DNA from 4 places in the Pseudomonas sp. A125 genome. Region 3 is predicted to be linked to each of the others. Evidence: predicted binding sites of a transcription regulator. Region 3 holds the regulator's gene; each other region holds the start of a gene.
The links. Region 3 encodes sigma-54, which starts transcription at its own class of promoters, with help from an activator protein. Its sites were predicted from a motif close to ANTGGCATNNANNTTGCTNT; they were not measured.

Region 1 (4,066 bases), on a different contig from region 3:
CTTGGGTTTCCTTCACCACCAACTCCGGAAGGTTGGCCAGCACGTGGGACAGTTCACTGGGATTACGGCACTGGAATGTAGGAACATTCTTCAGGATCGGCTCTTCATCCAGGTAAAAACGGATCATCTCGGTGACGAAGGGGTACACCGACTTGTCATCCGCGACCCCGGTGCCGATGGCATTCGCCAGCACCACATTGCCCGAGCGATACGCCGCCAGCAGGCCCGGTACGCCGAGCATCGAGCCCGGGTTGAAGGCCAGCGGGTCGAGGAACGCATCGTCGAGGCGGCGGTAGATCACGTCCACCGCTTTGGGGCCATCGGTGGTGCGCATGAACACACGGTCATCACGCACGAACAGATCGGCACCTTCTACCAGTTCCACACCCATTTCCCGGGCCAGGAACGCATGCTCGAAGAACGCACTGTTGAAACGCCCCGGGGTCAGCACCACCACACTGGGGTTATCCAGCGGGCTGGAGCTTTTCAGGGTGTCGAGCAGCAGGTTGGGGTAATGGTCGATCGGCGCGATGCGCTGGGCGGCGAACAGTTCGGGGAACAGGCGCATCATCATCTTGCGGTCTTCGAGCATATAGCTCACACCGCTTGGGGTGCGCAGGTTGTCTTCGAGGACGTAGTAAGTACCGTCGCCATCGCGTACGAGGTCGACGCCGGAGATGTGGGAATAGATATCGCGGTGCAGGTCCAGGCCCTGCATCGCCAACTGGTATTGCTCGTTGGCCAGCACTTGCTCGGCAGGGATGATCCCGGCCTTGATGATGCGTTGCTCGTGGTACAGGTCGGCGAGGAACATGTTCAGCGCCTTCACCCGTTGGATGCAGCCACGCTCGACAATCCGCCATTCGCTGGCCGGAATACTGCGCGGAATCGTGTCAAAGGGGATCAGGCGTTCGGTGCCTTGCTCATCGCCATAGAGGGTGAAGGTGATGCCGGCCCGGTGAAACAGCAAATCGGCTTCGCGCCGGCGCTGGGCCAGCAATTCAGGGGGCGTCTCGGCCAACCAGCGGGCAAATTCGCGGTAATGGGGGCGCACCAGCCCTGCCCCGTCGTACATCTCATCATAATAAGTGCGGATCATGCCGTACTCCTTGTCACCCGGACGCAAGAACCATCGCAAGGCCCGTGCCAGCGGCATAAACACTTAAGTATCAATCAGTTGGATATAAGCGCAGACCTCACTGCACCGTCCCGGTGCAGCAAATGCCCGCTGTCATGGGCGACGCCTCATTGCAATGCAGGCCATGACTATCAACAGCATAGTCAGAGTTGATTTCACTGCCCGGCTATCCTTGCGGATAATCACCTCCATCAGCTGAACAGGACAGGTCCTACAGCTTCATCCATTGAGCAACATCGCTTGTACCGAATCGCTCTCCTCCTTTGCGATCTTCCCTTTGGCCACCCTGCTCGGGTGGCTTTTTTTTGTGCAGGATTTTTCCCGATCCAGAAACAAAAACGGCCGACCCAAAGGTCAGCCGATACGCTGTGAAGTTGTTCATCCTGCTACATGGGTAACCCACGCACCTCCTGTTTTACGCCCCATCCTTCAATGATCCCGCCCAAGGGCTCGACCACCGCCTCAAAGTCTTGCTCAAAGTCTCCTATGCCGTCGTAGGTGGCGAACATGATTTTGCTCAGTTCCAGGTACCAGGCGCCGTCATCCCGCGCGCTGACCTGGGCATTCAGCGATTCTCCACGAAACCGACCCGCAGCCCGGCGCGCACGTTCCTCATCCGGGAAAATGGCGTAGAACTCGATGGGGTGGAAACGCGAGAAGTCAAAGCCGCCCTCTTTCATGCGGCGCAACACGTTGGTGCTGATGTCTTCTTGATAGGCTGTGCTCATGAAACGTCCTCCTCAAACTGATGGATAGACTTTCCGTGCGTCCCATGGCCCGCGCTGCAAGGGCGCGGGTGTTACGGCAATGAGGTCGCCGCTGGGAGACAAGCATGTAGCTGACAAGACCAGACCTTAGCGATTCATTTCGCTGATCTCGATTGCAGAGTAGCGCGAAGCTATCACCTCCACCAGAGGGTCATGGAGGACGTACAGGAAATGTTCAGGCGTCTTTGGTGACAGTGAGGATTTCAATGCTGTTCAGGTCTTTCAAACTCTTGACCGTAGGCTTCTCGGTACGACCTTCCAGGTCGTTGAGATCCAGTTCTTTCAAAGCTGGCGCGACACGATTGCGAAGCAAGTGCGCGGCCTCTTCCAAGGTAGGCTCGTGCTCACAGTCGAACTGCACGACCTTTATCTGACCATCATCGTCAGTGAAGGAAACATTCCACTTTGGCATCAGTGCCTCCTCGATAAAACCCAAGAGTGGGCTTACACATATCTGGACCTTGATGGCTCGCAAATCGTTCCAATCAAGGCAGGAGGCACACGATCAAAGGGCGCTTACTTCTCGGCGTGTTCTTTCAGGGCTTTCAAGGTGTTGAACGGTGCGTCCACCACAAACTTGTTGGCCAGCCACGACGGCACGCTGCCACCTGGCTCGGTGTGCACCTGGTAGGTCACTTCGGTCAGGTTGTCGCCTTTAGGCACCAGCTTCCAGTAACCATCAACCTGCGCCACGCGCACATAGCCTTTGACTTCGGGCTGGTAGGTCGGCACTTCCAGCAGCTTGCGAGTGACACTGCCATCGGCGGCCTTGGTGGTGGTGATCTCCAGGATCGAATCGCGATCGGTCACCGGGAACGGTGCCTTGAACTGGGTGTAGGTCCAGCTCTTGTCGCCGTCCTGCTTGAGCAGTTTTTGCGACTTGCATTCGTGGATCCAGGAACAGGCCCCCGCCACGTCCTCCTGCAACGCCTGGATCTTGGCCAGCGGCGCCTTGATGGTGGTCACACCGCGATAAGCCTTGTATTTGGAGCCGGCAATTTCACTCAACGACACTTTGATGCCGTCTTCATCCTTGGCGGTCTGCCAGTCTTCAGCGTGTGCTGCACCCGCGAACAACACGGTAAAACCGCACAACACAGCAATTCGTTTCAGTGAACCCATGGTCTTATTCCTTATTGTTGAAGTTCAGTACTTTGAACAGCCCACTAAGCCGCCGTCATCTGTTCCCACCAACCGATCAACTTGATCGCTTCTGCCTGGCTGTTGCCACAGACCTCGATATCCGCCTGGAACGAACTGCACACCGCCGGCCGCTCTGGCTGGCCAAACAACTGGCACAGCTGTTCGACCGACAGATGCAGGCAGCGTTCGCCCGCAGGTTTGCCGGCAGGCATTCCCGGCAACGCAGAACTGATGGATGGGGCAATGCAGCAAGCGCCACAGCCTTCACGGCATTTCATGAAGAACAGATCCTCGACAACTTTAGCGTTATGGCCACGTAAGACTACGCCCTTAAACAGACGTTTTAAATTGGCTTAACAGGGGTTTTTCACTGAAAACAAACGTGACTGATCAGTCTGCGACAGAAGGTCAGGGGTGCGCGTCACTTTTACTCGTCGGGTTTATTGCTTGAATTCAAAATCCAGCGCCGCCCCTTCAACTTCGCGCCGCTCTTCGTTGCGCAGTTGCAGTTGCATTTCGTTACTGAGCAGGCGTCCGTTGATCTGGAACGCGCTGTTGTCGGTGGGTTTTTCGGCAAACATCGGCGGCAACAGTGGCACATTCTTCGGCTGCGGCATGGTGCCAAGGGGTTGCAGGTGGCGAACCATGTTGGAGGGAAGGCTTAAATCCAGCTGCGCGGGCGGTAGCGGTGTCTTGGCGACTTCGTGGGCCGATTTGGATTTACTGGCAACAGGGGCACGCTTTTTAACCGGCGCTGCTTTTTTCGCCGGTGCCTTCTTGGCTGGAATCACCTTTTTTGCCGGGGCGTTTTGCTGCCTGCTGGCAGCAGGCACCGTTTCACTGGCAGGGGCCGCCAGCACGGCACTCGCGGTACACAGGCTTAACACGCAGATCAGCAGGGCAGCAGGAAAGGTATAAGTCATATCGCCAGCAGCATTAACGGCAGAAGGCCATATGCTCGCTTGTTGAGGGCGGCATGACAAGCATGGTAATTAGCCAGCTACCCGTTGTGCCCCCT
Region 2 (4,066 bases), on a different contig from region 3:
GCTCAATGACGGGCGCCAGGCCCTGGACTACCTGCGCAAGCTGGTGGATGAGGGCAAGAAGCCGGAAGAAGAATTCCTGATGATGATCTCCGACATCGAGATGCCGGAAATGGACGGCTACACCCTCACGGCCGAGATACGCAACGACCCACGCATGCAAAAACTACATATCATCCTGCATACTTCGTTGTCGGGTGTATTCAATCAGGCGATGGTCAAGAAGGTCGGTGCCGATGACTTCCTGGCCAAGTTCCGCCCTGATGACCTGGCATCCCGGGTAGTCGACCGGATCAAGGCAGCAGATCACGGCTAGGGGCTTTTTCCCTGGCGGTCACACGATTTAAGAGGCGGTATCATTGTCTACGGGTAATTTGGATTTCGAACAGTTCCGGGTCTTCCTGGAAAAAGCCTGTGGCATATTGCTCGGTGAAAACAAGCAGTACCTGGTATCCAGCCGTCTCAACAAACTGATGGAGCAGCAAGGCATCAAGTCCCTCGGGGAGTTGGTGCAACGGATCCAGGGCCAACCGCGCAGCGGGCTCAAGGAAATGGTGGTCGATGCCATGACCACCAATGAAACCTTGTGGTTTCGTGATACCTATCCGTTTGAAGTGCTTAAGAGCAAGGTGCTGCCCGAGGCGATCAAGGCTGCGCCCGGCCAGCGCTTGCGCATTTGGTCGGCCGCGTGTTCGTCGGGGCAGGAGCCGTATTCGATTTCGATGTCCATCGATGAGTTCGAGCGGACCAACCTGGGCCAGTTAAAGGCCGGTGCGCAAATCGTGGCCACTGACTTGTCCGGCACCATGCTCACCAACTGCAAGACCGGCGAGTACGATAGCCTGGCGCTGGGGCGCGGGTTGTCGCAGGAGCGCCTGCAACGCTTCTTTGATCCCAAGGGCGCCGGGCGCTGGGCGGTGAAGGCACCGATCAAGAGCCGGGTTGAGTTTCGCTCGTTCAACCTGCTGGACAGCTACGCCAGCCTCGGCAAGTTCGACATGGTGTTTTGCCGCAACGTGTTGATCTACTTCTCGGCAGAAGTGAAGAAAGACATCTTGTTGCGCATCCACGGCACCCTCAAGCGTGGCGGCTATCTGTTCCTGGGCGCTTCCGAGGCGCTGAACGGTTTGCCGGATCATTACCAGATGGTGCAGTGCAGCCCCGGGATCATTTACCAGGCCAAGTGATGAATGCATGAACAAAAAGGGAGGCCCGCACAGGCCTCCCTTTTTTATGGCGGTAAAGCGGCAAGCCCTTATTGCCGCTTTACTGGCGTTTCGCGGAAGCCCTTTGCCGCTTTTCTGGCATTGCCGCCGGCAATGTCCTCGCAAACCCTTGATTTACGGCGCTCAAGCAACTTGGCATGGCCCTTGCTAAAACCCTTGTTACGAAAAGCAGGTCAGCCTAAAGGTTTCCGCCATGAGCATCAGCTTCGATAAAGCGCTCGGTATCCACGAACAAGCCCTGGGCTTCCGCGCCCAGCGTGCCGAAGTCCTGGCCAACAACATTGCCAACGCCGACACCCCGAACTACAAGGCTCGGGACCTGGACTTCTCTGCCGTGCTCGCCGCCCAGCAAGACAAGACCAAGAACGGCACCTTCGCCCTGAACATGACCAACAGCCGTCATATCGAAGCGCAAGGCCTGGGTAATGGTGACGAGTCGCTGCTGTATCGCACGCCGATGCAACCGTCGATCGACCAGAACACCGTGGACGCCCAGCTGGAGCAATCCGCCTACGCCGAGAACTCGGTGAACTTCCAGGCCAGCTTCACCCTGCTCAACAGTAAATTCAAAGGGCTGATGTCTGCCCTGCGTGGAGAGTAAGCCATGTCCCTCGCCAGTGTTTTTAATATTGCCGGTAGTGGCATGAGCGCGCAGACCACGCGCCTCAACACCGTCGCCAGTAACATCGCCAACGCCGAGACCGTGTCGTCGAGCATTGACCAGACCTACCGCGCCCGGCACCCGGTGTTCGCCACCATGTTCCAGGGCGGCCAAGGCGGCCAGAGCGGCAGCGGCGATTCGCTGTTCCAGAACCAGGATGCCGCAGGCCAAGGTGTACAGGTGCTCGGTGTGGTCGAAGACCAAAGCAACCTCGACGCCCGCTACGAACCGAACCATCCGGCTGCCGACGCCAAAGGGTACGTTTACTACCCCAACGTCAACGTGGTCGAGGAAATGGCAGACATGATTTCCGCCAGCCGCTCGTTCCAGACCAACGCGGAAATGATGAACACCGCCAAAACCATGATGCAGAAAGTCCTGACCCTGGGTCAGTGAAAAGGGGCGCCAAATAATGGCCATTGTTGATACCAGTTCGACGAACACGGCGGTCCAGGATCTTTTCAACACCAAGGTCAAGACGGCTACAGATAACACCAGCGTCGGTGACGCCGCCAAGTCGGCGACGGGCAACCAGGCGATGGGCAAGGACGCGTTCCTGCAATTGCTGGTGACCCAGCTGAAAAACCAGGACCCGCTGTCGCCCCAGGACAATGGCGCGTTCGTGGCACAACTGGCGCAGTTCAGCAGTCTGGAAGGCATCAACAACCTGAATGACTCGGTAAATGCGATTTCCAGCAACTTCAGCTCCTCCCAGGCGCTGCAGGCTTCATCGCTGGTGGGCCGCTCGGTGATCACCCAGACCGACAAGGCGATGGTCGATACCAGCAAGAGCATGACCGGTTCCGTGGCGGTGACAGCGGCGACGGGCAACGTCTCCGTCAAGATCACTGACAAGGACGGCAACGTTGTTCGCACCCTCGACATGGGCGCCCAGAGCGCCGGCAGTTCCAGCTTTGTCTGGGACGGCAAGACCGATGCGGGTGAGACGGCGCCTGCCGGCACCTACACCTTCAATGCCGCCACCAAGAATGACAAAGGCGACTCGGTGGCCCTCGCCACCTCGTTGCCGGCAACAGTGACCAGCGTAACCCTGAGCCAGACCGGCGGTGAAATGGTGCTCAACCTGGCGGGCGGCATGGGCAGTATCAAGCTGTCGCAAATTCAGACTATCGGTACATAGAGCCGGCTAAATACGGCAAAAGGAGAGAACAATGTCTTTTAATATCGGCCTTAGCGGTCTCTATGCGGCCAACAAACAACTGGACGTGACCGGCAACAACATCGCCAACGTCGCGACCACCGGCTTCAAGTCGTCCCGTGCCGAATTCTCGGATATCTACGCGGCTTCCAAGCTGGGTACCGGCCAGAACAGCGTCGGCAACGGCGTAAACCTGGCGGCTGTGTCCCAGCAGTTCACCCAGGGTGACGTCAACAACAGCGGCGGCACGCTGGACATGGCGATCCAGGGCGGTGGCTTCTTCGTGCAGAAGGGCAGCGACGGTTCGCTGGAATACACCCGTAACGGTGCTTTCCGTGCAGACAAGGACGGCTACATCACCAACAACACCGGCACCTCGCGCCTGCAAGGCTACGCAGCGGATGCCGATGGCAACATTCAGAAGGGCGGCTTGACCGACCTGCAGCTCAACCTGTCGTACCTGCCGCCGCAGGCTTCGAGCAAGGTGGACTCCACCAGTAACCTGAACTCCTCCGAGACGGCGATCGACCAGACGGCGCACCCGTTTGATCCGACCAAATCGGACAGCTTCACCACTCAGTACACCACCACGCTCTACGATACGCAGGGTAACGCGCATCCGATGGTGCAGTACCTGGTGAAGACAGACTCCAACACGTGGAAGTCCTACACCCTGATCGATGGGCGCAACCCTGACGGCTCGCCCATCAGTGGCTCCGGCACTGACGTCAAGGCACCTGTTGCCTCGACGCTGTCGTTTGACACTTCCGGCAAGCTCTCGGGGATCATTACCCCGCCAGCCACCGCTTCCAATACCACCCTGACCATTTCCGACTGGAAGCCGGGCGGCCTGGTCAATGGCGTCTGGACACCTAACGGCGCGGCCGCCAATACCGACGGCGTAGCCGTCAACATGGCGAGCATCACCCAGTACAACTCGGCCACCTACCGCAACCCGCCGACCACCGATGGCTACGCCACCGGCCAAATCACCGGGCTGAAAATCGACGGCAGCGGTGTACT
Region 3 (4,066 bases):
GCGGTCGAGCATGCTGGCGATCTGCCGAAGCAGTTCCAGGTGCGCATCGGTGGCAGCTTGCGGGACCAGCAGTACAAACAGCAGGTCGACCGGGGCGCCATCGATGGCGTCGAAATCGATTGGGGCATCCAGGTGCAGCAGGGCGCTGACTGGAGATTCACAGCCTTGCAGGCGGCAGTGAGGAATGGCGATTCCGTTGCCAAAGCCGGTCGAGCCGAGCTTTTCACGGGCGATCAGAGCCTCGTACACAGCTTGCGTATCCAGCTCGGGCACTTCGCGGCCGATCAGGTTGGCAATTTGTTCGAGGGCACGCTTTTTACTGCCGCCCGGCACGTTCACGAGGGAACGGCCGGGGGTCAGGATGGTTTCAAGTCGAATCATGGGTGGGGAGTGTTAGCGGCCGGTGCCTTGAAGAAGGCTCTGCTGCTTTTCCTTATGCTTTTTAAGTTGGCGGTCAAGCTTGTCAGTCAAGGCATCGATCGATGCATACATGTCTTCATGCTCGGCATTGGCGACCACTTCGCCACCGGGTATCTGCAAGGTCGCTTCGATTTTCTGCTGAAGCTTATCGACCTTCATGATGACCTGCACATTGGTGATCTTGTCGAAATGACCCTCAAGTCGTTTCAGCTTCTGCTCGACGTATTCGCGCAATGGAGGGGTGACTTCTACATGGTGTCCACTGATGTTGACTTGCATACAGCTTCTCCTTCGTTGCCAGTGCATAAAGCGGCAGGCCGGGGTGCCTGCCACTGGAACGCTATGGCCCGCCCGTCACATCAAACGCTTACGCTCGCTGGAAGGCGCGATCCCAAGGGACTCGCGGTACTTGGCGACGGTTCGACGGGCGACCTGAATGCCTTGTGCCTCCAGTAAACCAGCGATCTTGCTGTCACTCAACGGCTTTTTCTGATTTTCCGCGGCAACCAGTTTTTTGATGATCGCGCGGATCGCCGTGGACGAGCATTCGCCGCCTTCGGAGGTGCTGACGTGGCTGGAGAAAAAGTATTTCAGCTCATAGATACCCCGTGGGGTATGCATGAATTTTTGTGTGGTTACCCGGGAAATCGTTGATTCGTGCATGCCCACCGCCTCGGCGATGTCGTGCAATACCAGCGGCTTCATCGCTTCATCGCCGTATTCCAGGAAACCGCGCTGGTGTTCGACGATCTGGGTGGCGACTTTCATCAGGGTTTCGTTGCGGCTTTGCAGGCTCTTGATGAACCAGCGGGCTTCCTGCAACTGGTTACGCATGAAGGTGTTGTCGGCGCTGGTGTCGGCGCGGCGCACAAAGCCTGCGTATTGCGGGTTGACCCGCAGGCGCGGCACCGATTCCTGGTTCAACTCCACCAGCCAGCGCTCGTTGTCCTTGCGCACGATCACGTCGGGCACCACATATTCGGCTTCGCTGGACTCGATCTGCGAGCCAGGGCGCGGGTTCAGGCTCTGCACCAGCTCGATGATCTGGCGCAGGTCATCTTCCTTGAGCTTCATGCGGCGCATCAGCTGGCTGTAGTCGCGGCTGCCGAGCAGGTCGATGTAGTCGGTGACCAGGCGCTGCGCCTCGGCCAGCCAAGGGGTCTTGGCTGGCAATTGGCGCAGTTGCAGCAGCAGGCATTCGCTCAGGGTGCGCGCGCCGATACCGGCGGGCTCGAACTGCTGGATGCGGTGCAGGACGGCTTCGATTTCGTCCAGTTCGATGTCCAGTTCCGGGTCGAAGGCCTCGAGGATCTCCTCAAGGGACTCGTCCAGGTAGCCCTGATTGTTGATGCAGTCGATCAGGGTCACAGCGATCAGTCGATCGGTGTCAGACATCGGTGCCAGGTTCAGTTGCCAGAGCAGATGGCTCTGCAGGCTCTCGCCGGCGGAGGTTCGGGTAGTGAAGTCCCACTCGTCATCATCATTGCTGGGCAGGCTGCTGGCGCTGGTCTGGTAGACGTCTTCCCAGGCGGTGTCGACGGGAAGTTCGTTGGGAATGCGTTCGTTCCATTCACCTTCCTCAAGGTTGTCCACCGTGGGGGCGGTTTCCTGGTAGGAGGTTTCCTGTACGTCGGGGTTGGGTTTTTGCTCGATGTTGTCGGCAAGCGGGTCTGCATTATCGAAGTCGTCGCCTTCTTCCTGGCGTTCGAGCATCGGATTGGACTCCAGGGCCTCCTGGATTTCCTGTTGCAGGTCCAGGGTCGACAATTGGAGCAGGCGGATGGCCTGTTGCAGCTGAGGTGTCATCGTCAGCTGCTGGCCCATTCTCAGGACTAGCGATGGTTTCATGGCAGGGGCTTAACACCTTATTCGCCGGCGCAATGCGCCATCCACGACAGGGCGCGTGAGCGCCAAACATAAGCAAATTATATGCCTGATATCGGGGGCTTTGCCTAGAGCGCGGTAACAATAAAAATACTGAGGTTTTTATTGACTCCCGCGCTCCATGGCGAATGGCCTGATACCACCGTGTTTACAGGCGGAACTCGTGACCCAAATACACTTCCTTGACCAGTTCGTTGGCCAGGATGGTGGCCGAGTCACCTTCGGCAATCAGTTGCCCATCGTTGACGATATACGCGGTTTCGCAGATATCGAGGGTCTCGCGGACATTGTGGTCGGTGATCAATACACCGATGCCCTTGGCCTTGAGGTGATGGATGATCTGCTTGATATCGCCGACCGAGATCGGGTCGACACCGGCGAAAGGTTCGTCCAGCAGGATGAACTTCGGCGCAGTGGCCAGGGCGCGGGCGATTTCCACGCGACGACGCTCACCGCCGGACAGGCTCATGCCGAGGTTGTCGCGAATGTGGTTGATGTGGAATTCCTGCAGCAGGCTTTCCAGCTCTTGCTTGCGCCCGGCGCGGTCGAGTTCCTTGCGGGTCTCGAGGATGGCCATGATGTTGTCAGAAACCGACAGTTTGCGGAAGATCGACGCCTCCTGCGGGAGATAGCCAATGCCTGCTTGGGCGCGACCGTGCATGGGCTGGTGGCTCACGTCCAGGTCGTCGATCAGCACGCGGCCCTGATCGGCCTGTACCAGGCCCACGATCATGTAGAAGCAGGTGGTCTTGCCCGCACCGTTGGGGCCGAGCAAGCCGACGATCTGCCCGCTGTCGATCGACAGGCTCACGTCGCGCACGACCTGCCGGCTTTTATAGGCCTTGGCCAGATGCTGGGCTTTCAGGGTTGCCATTAATTCGCCTTCTTCGCGTCGGGTTTCGGCGCCGGCTGGGCTGCGGCCGGTTTCGGCTTCGGCTGGATAACCATGTCGATGCGCGGCTTCGGCGTGCCGATTTTGGAACCGGTGGCACGACCGGCCTGGGCAATCTGCTTCACCGTGTCGTAGACGATTTTTTCGCCGTCGGTGGTGTTGCCGTCATTGATCACCCGGGCCTGGTCGATCAGTACGATGCGATTTTGCTGTGCATGGTACTGGATCGTCTTGCCGTAGCCTTTGACTGGCGTAGGGTCGCCCACTTTTTGCAGCTGTTCGAAATACGCCAGGTTGCCAACCGAGGTGACCACGTCGATATCGCCTGCCGGGGTGCGAGTCAGCGTCACGGTATTACCCGTCACTTTCATCGAGCCCTGAGTGATGATCACGTCGCCGGTGTAGGTCGCAATACCTTTCTTGTCATCCAGTTGCGCGTCATCGGCCTGGATATGGATCGGTTGCTGGCTATCGTTCGGCAGAGCCCAGGCGCTCACGCTTCCCAGTGCTGCGCCCAGGCCGAGCAAAATAGGGAGGGTTTTAACGAGCCTCATACTGTCCTCTTACGTTCGATAGCAGGTGTATCCTGCTTTCTTTCAAATACGCTTTCATTCCCTTGCCAGTCGATACACCGCCAGCGCCGTCAATTCTAACGTCTTGCTCGGTCTGCGCATATTGCTTCTGTGGGAATACGGTCATGCGACTGCTGGTAATAATGGTGTCGCGGTCCTTGGCGTCGGTGCGGGCTACACGTACCGAGTCAATCAATTCCACTTGGGTGCCGTCCGGGTTGACCTCGCCACGCTCACTGGTGACGTGCCATGGGAATTCGGCGCCGCGATACAGGTTCATGTCCGGCTTGGTCAATAA
Region 4 (4,066 bases), on a different contig from region 3:
GATTACCACGATTGGACGCAGGCCGGCTTCGAAAGCCTTCTTGGTCACGAAACGGGTTTGCGGCATAGGGCCGTCTTGGGCATCGACCAGCAGCAGAACGGAGTCAACCATCGACATTACGCGTTCAACTTCGCCGCCGAAGTCGGCGTGGCCCGGGGTGTCCACGATGTTGATGTGGTAGCCGTTCCAGTTGATGGCGGTGTTTTTCGCCAGAATGGTAATACCGCGCTCTTTCTCCTGGTCGTTGGAGTCCATCACGCGCTCGTCGTTGAGCTCGTTGCGCTCCAGGGTGCCGGATTGACGCAAGAGTTTGTCTACCAGGGTGGTCTTACCATGGTCAACGTGAGCAATGATGGCGATGTTGCGTAGATTTTCGATCACTTGTGTATCTCGATCAGAGGATTCGGTGTGCTGACAGGTCGTGGCAGCGATTAACAGTAGAGTCAGGCCTTGCCGTTACAGCTTGACGGCAGAGTCGGGGGGCCGGTGACGCAGGCCACAGGCAAACAGCCCCGGGCTCTTAGCTCGGTCGATAAACGCGCACATTGGCATGCCCCTCACTGAGCAAATGGTGGGCATGCAGGCGACTCATCACGCCTTTGTCGCAATACAACAGGTACTGACGGCTGTCATCCAGTTCCTTGAAACGCGCATTCAATGCATAGAACGGCAACGTTTGTACGTCGATGCCAGCGATTTCCAGCGGCTCGTCTTCAGCGGCATCCGGGTGACGGATGTCGATGATGATCTGACCGGCCAGAGCCTCGCTGACTTCTTCGATCTGCAAATCCTGGCCCAACTCGTCGATAACCCGATCGATCGGCACCAGTTTGGCGTTCTCAAGCGCACGCTCGAGCACCGCCATGTCGAACTGTTGTTCTTCGTACTCCACGCGGTTGCGCTTGGCGTGCGTCTTGGGGTTCACCGAGATGACCCCGCAATATTCCGGCATGTGCTTGGCGAAATCCGCCGTGCCGATCTGGGTCGCCAGGTCGATGATGTCTTGCTTGTGACTGGCGATCAGCGGGCGCAATACCAGCTTCTCGGTCACAGAGTCGATCAACGACAGGTTCGGCAGGGTCTGGCTGGACACCTGGGAAATCGCCTCACCGGTGACCAGTGCGTCGATTTCCAGCCGATCCGCGATTCGGGACGCAGCGCGCAACATCATACGCTTCAATACTACGCCCATATGACTGTTATCGACTTTCCCGAGAATTTCTCCCAGGACTTCCTCAAACGGTACGCTGACAAACAGCACCCGTTGCGAGCTGCCGTACTTCTTCCAGATGTAATGCGCGACTTCCATCACGCCCAATTCGTGTGCACGCCCGCCCAGGTTGAAGAAGCAGAAGTGGCTCATCAGCCCGCGGCGCATGATCTGGTAGGCCGCCACGGTGGAATCGAAACCGCCGGACATCAATACCAGGGTCTGTTCCAGTGCACCCAGCGGGTAGCCGCCGATGCTGTTGTGCTGGCTGTGAATCACAAACAACCGTTGGTCGCGAATTTCCATGCGCACTTCAATTTGCGGCTCTTTCAGGGAAATTCCGGCGGCGCCGCACTCGCGACGCAGCTTGCTGCCAACGTATTTCTCTACATCCATGGAGGTGAACGGATGCTTGCCGGCGCGCTTGCAACGCACCGAAAAAACCTTGCCGGCCAGCACATCGCCGTAGTGCTGTTTGCACTTTTCGGTGATGTCATCGAAGTCGCCCAGCGGGTACTCGTCAACCTGCAGGAAATGCGCGATGCCCGGCACGCAGCTCAGGCGCTCGGTCATGTCCTTCAAGGCCTTGGGGTCTGTGAGGCGGGTTTCCAGCTCGAGATTGTCCCACACACCATTCACCACCACAGCCGGGTCCAGATCGCGGAGCACGGCACGGATGTTTTTGGCCAATTGACGGATGAAACGCATCCGTACCGGTCGGCTCTTGATGGTGATCTCGGGGAAGACTTTAACGATTAATTTCATGAAAACAGCGCGCGCAGGCCCAGCCGAAAAAGGGGGGCGCGGATTATAGCGGAAATCGCTCAAGGTTTAACCAGTTAATATGCAACGGACCTTTAGCGCACCAAAACGGGTCATAAATGAAAATAAGCGCTACATTGCGGTGCGCAATTTATTCCGTTTCAGCGGATTGCACCTTTATAGGGGCGATTTTGTGGCAAAAAACCCATGTCGGGGCACTGGCATGCAATTTGCTCTCTTGTGAGGCAGGTTGCCTTGGTCGAGTATTCGCGCCGGCATCACCCACATTCTAAGGGCTACTCCACTACCCCAGCCCGAAGCCACCCGGAGGACACTATGTCGAAGTCGGTTCAACTCATCAAAGATCATGACGTCAAATGGATTGATCTGCGCTTCACGGACACAAAAGGCACTCAGCACCACGTGACCATGCCGGCTCGCGACGCGCTGGATGACGCCTTCTTCGAAGAAGGCAAAATGTTCGACGGCTCCTCCATTGCTGGCTGGAAAGGCATCGAAGCTTCCGACATGATCCTGATGCCGGACGACAGCACCGCCGTACTCGACCCGTTCACCGAAGACCCAACGCTGATCATCGTCTGCGACGTGATCGAGCCTTCGACCATGCAAGGCTACGACCGTGACCCACGTGCGATCGCCAAGCGTGCCGAGGAATACCTGAAGTCGACCGGTATCGGCGACACCGTATTCGTAGGTCCGGAACCAGAGTTCTTCATCTTTGATTCGGTCAAGTTCAAGTCCGACATCTCTGGCTCCATGTTCAAGATCTTCTCTGAACAAGGTTCGTGGATGTCCGACCAGGACATCGAAGGCGGCAACAAAGGCCACCGTCCAGGCGTCAAAGGTGGTTACTTCCCGGTTCCGCCATTCGACCACGACCACGAAATCCGTACCTCCATGTGCAACGCCATGGAAGAGATGGGCCTGGTCATCGAAGTTCACCACCACGAAGTGGCAACTGCCGGCCAGAACGAAATCGGTGTGAAGTTCAACACCCTGGTAGCCAAGGCTGACGAAGTTCAGACCCTGAAGTACTGCGTACACAACGTGGCTGATGCCTACGGCCGTACCGCTACCTTCATGCCTAAGCCACTGTACGGCGATAACGGTTCGGGTATGCACGTTCACCTGTCCATCGCCAAAGATGGCAAGAACACCTTCGCTGGCGAAGGTTATGCCGGCCTGTCCGACACTGCCCTGTACTTCATCGGCGGTATCATCAAGCACGGTAAGGCACTGAACGGCTTCACCAACCCGTCGACCAACTCCTACAAGCGTCTGGTCCCAGGTTTCGAAGCGCCGGTAATGCTGGCCTACTCGGCTCGCAACCGTTCCGCTTCGATCCGTATTCCTTACGTGTCCAGCCCTCGTGCTCGCCGTATCGAAGCCCGCTTCCCGGATCCGGCAGCCAACCCGTACCTGGCCTTCGCAGCCCTGGTAATGGCCGGCCTGGACGGTATCCAGAACAAGATTCACCCAGGCGACGCCGCCGACAAAAACTTGTACGACCTGCCGCCTGAAGAGGCCAAAGAGATCCCACAAGTGTGCGGCAGCCTGAAAGAAGCCCTGGAAGAGCTGGACAAGGGCCGTGCGTTCCTGACCAAAGGCGGCGTGTTCAGCGACGACTTTATCGATGCCTACATCGCCCTGAAAAGCGAAGAAGAAATCAAGGTCCGCACCTTCGTACACCCACTGGAATACGAGCTGTACTACAGCTGCTGATCCGGTAGCGCCGCTTAACGTGGCGTGATGAAAAAGACCTCCTTCGGGAGGTCTTTTTTTTGCCCCGCAAAACCCTGTGGGAGCGGGCTTGCCCGCGAAAAATCCAAAGGCACCGCATTTCTTCAATATTTACGCGTTATCGTTAACGACCTTCGCGAGCAAGCTCGCTCCTACAGAAGAGGAATCTGCCTTGAAATTTAAACTTGGGTTCATCTTGCTGGCCATCAGCGCCAATGTATTCGCAGCACCACCCACCCTCGCCCCACTGCTCGACAGCATCGCCGAACGCCTGGCGATTGCCGACCAGGTGGCCCTGAGCAAATGGGACAGCCACAAGCCCGTTGAAGACCG

Region 1: ACZRN6_RS04705 (circularly permuted type 2 ATP-grasp protein) is a predicted target of sigma-54. The motif match lies at 1,132-1,151, and genes of this name have one in related genera.
Region 2: flgB (flagellar basal body rod protein FlgB) is a predicted target of sigma-54. The motif match lies at 1,355-1,374, and genes of this name have one in related genera.
Region 4: glnA (glutamate--ammonia ligase) is a predicted target of sigma-54. The motif match lies at 2,190-2,209, and genes of this name have one in related genera.

What each region holds. Positions count from the first base shown of each region.
Region 1 covers NZ_JBUZVP010000002.1:347,951-352,016, reverse strand. The annotation lists gene ACZRN6_RS04705 (circularly permuted type 2 ATP-grasp protein) at 1-1,099, opposite strand, end outside; gene ACZRN6_RS04700 (ribonuclease E inhibitor RraB) at 1,525-1,866, opposite strand; gene ACZRN6_RS04695 (hypothetical protein) at 2,081-2,341, opposite strand; gene ACZRN6_RS04690 (START domain-containing protein) at 2,422-3,027, opposite strand; gene ACZRN6_RS04685 (YkgJ family cysteine cluster protein) at 3,072-3,326, opposite strand; gene ACZRN6_RS04680 (translation initiation factor 2) at 3,489-3,971, opposite strand.
Region 2 covers NZ_JBUZVP010000002.1:258,817-262,882, forward strand. The annotation lists gene ACZRN6_RS04230 (chemotaxis protein CheV) at 1-313, shown strand, start outside; gene cheR (protein-glutamate O-methyltransferase CheR) at 357-1,184, shown strand; gene flgB (flagellar basal body rod protein FlgB) at 1,417-1,824, shown strand; gene flgC (flagellar basal body rod protein FlgC) at 1,828-2,280, shown strand; gene flgD (flagellar hook assembly protein FlgD) at 2,297-3,025, shown strand; gene flgE (flagellar hook protein FlgE) at 3,057-4,066, shown strand, end outside.
Region 3 covers NZ_JBUZVP010000034.1:26,357-30,422, reverse strand. The annotation lists gene ptsN (PTS IIA-like nitrogen regulatory protein PtsN) at 1-381, opposite strand, end outside; gene hpf (ribosome hibernation-promoting factor, HPF/YfiA family) at 394-699, opposite strand; gene ACZRN6_RS31190 (RNA polymerase factor sigma-54) at 775-2,268, opposite strand; gene lptB (LPS export ABC transporter ATP-binding protein) at 2,453-3,178, opposite strand; gene lptA (lipopolysaccharide transport periplasmic protein LptA) at 3,178-3,750, opposite strand; gene lptC (LPS export ABC transporter periplasmic protein LptC) at 3,737-4,066, opposite strand, start outside.
Region 4 covers NZ_JBUZVP010000004.1:179,049-183,114, forward strand. The annotation lists gene typA (translational GTPase TypA) at 1-381, opposite strand, end outside; gene thiI (tRNA uracil 4-sulfurtransferase ThiI) at 521-1,975, opposite strand; gene glnA (glutamate--ammonia ligase) at 2,309-3,715, shown strand; gene ACZRN6_RS07565 (chorismate mutase) at 3,906-4,066, shown strand, end outside.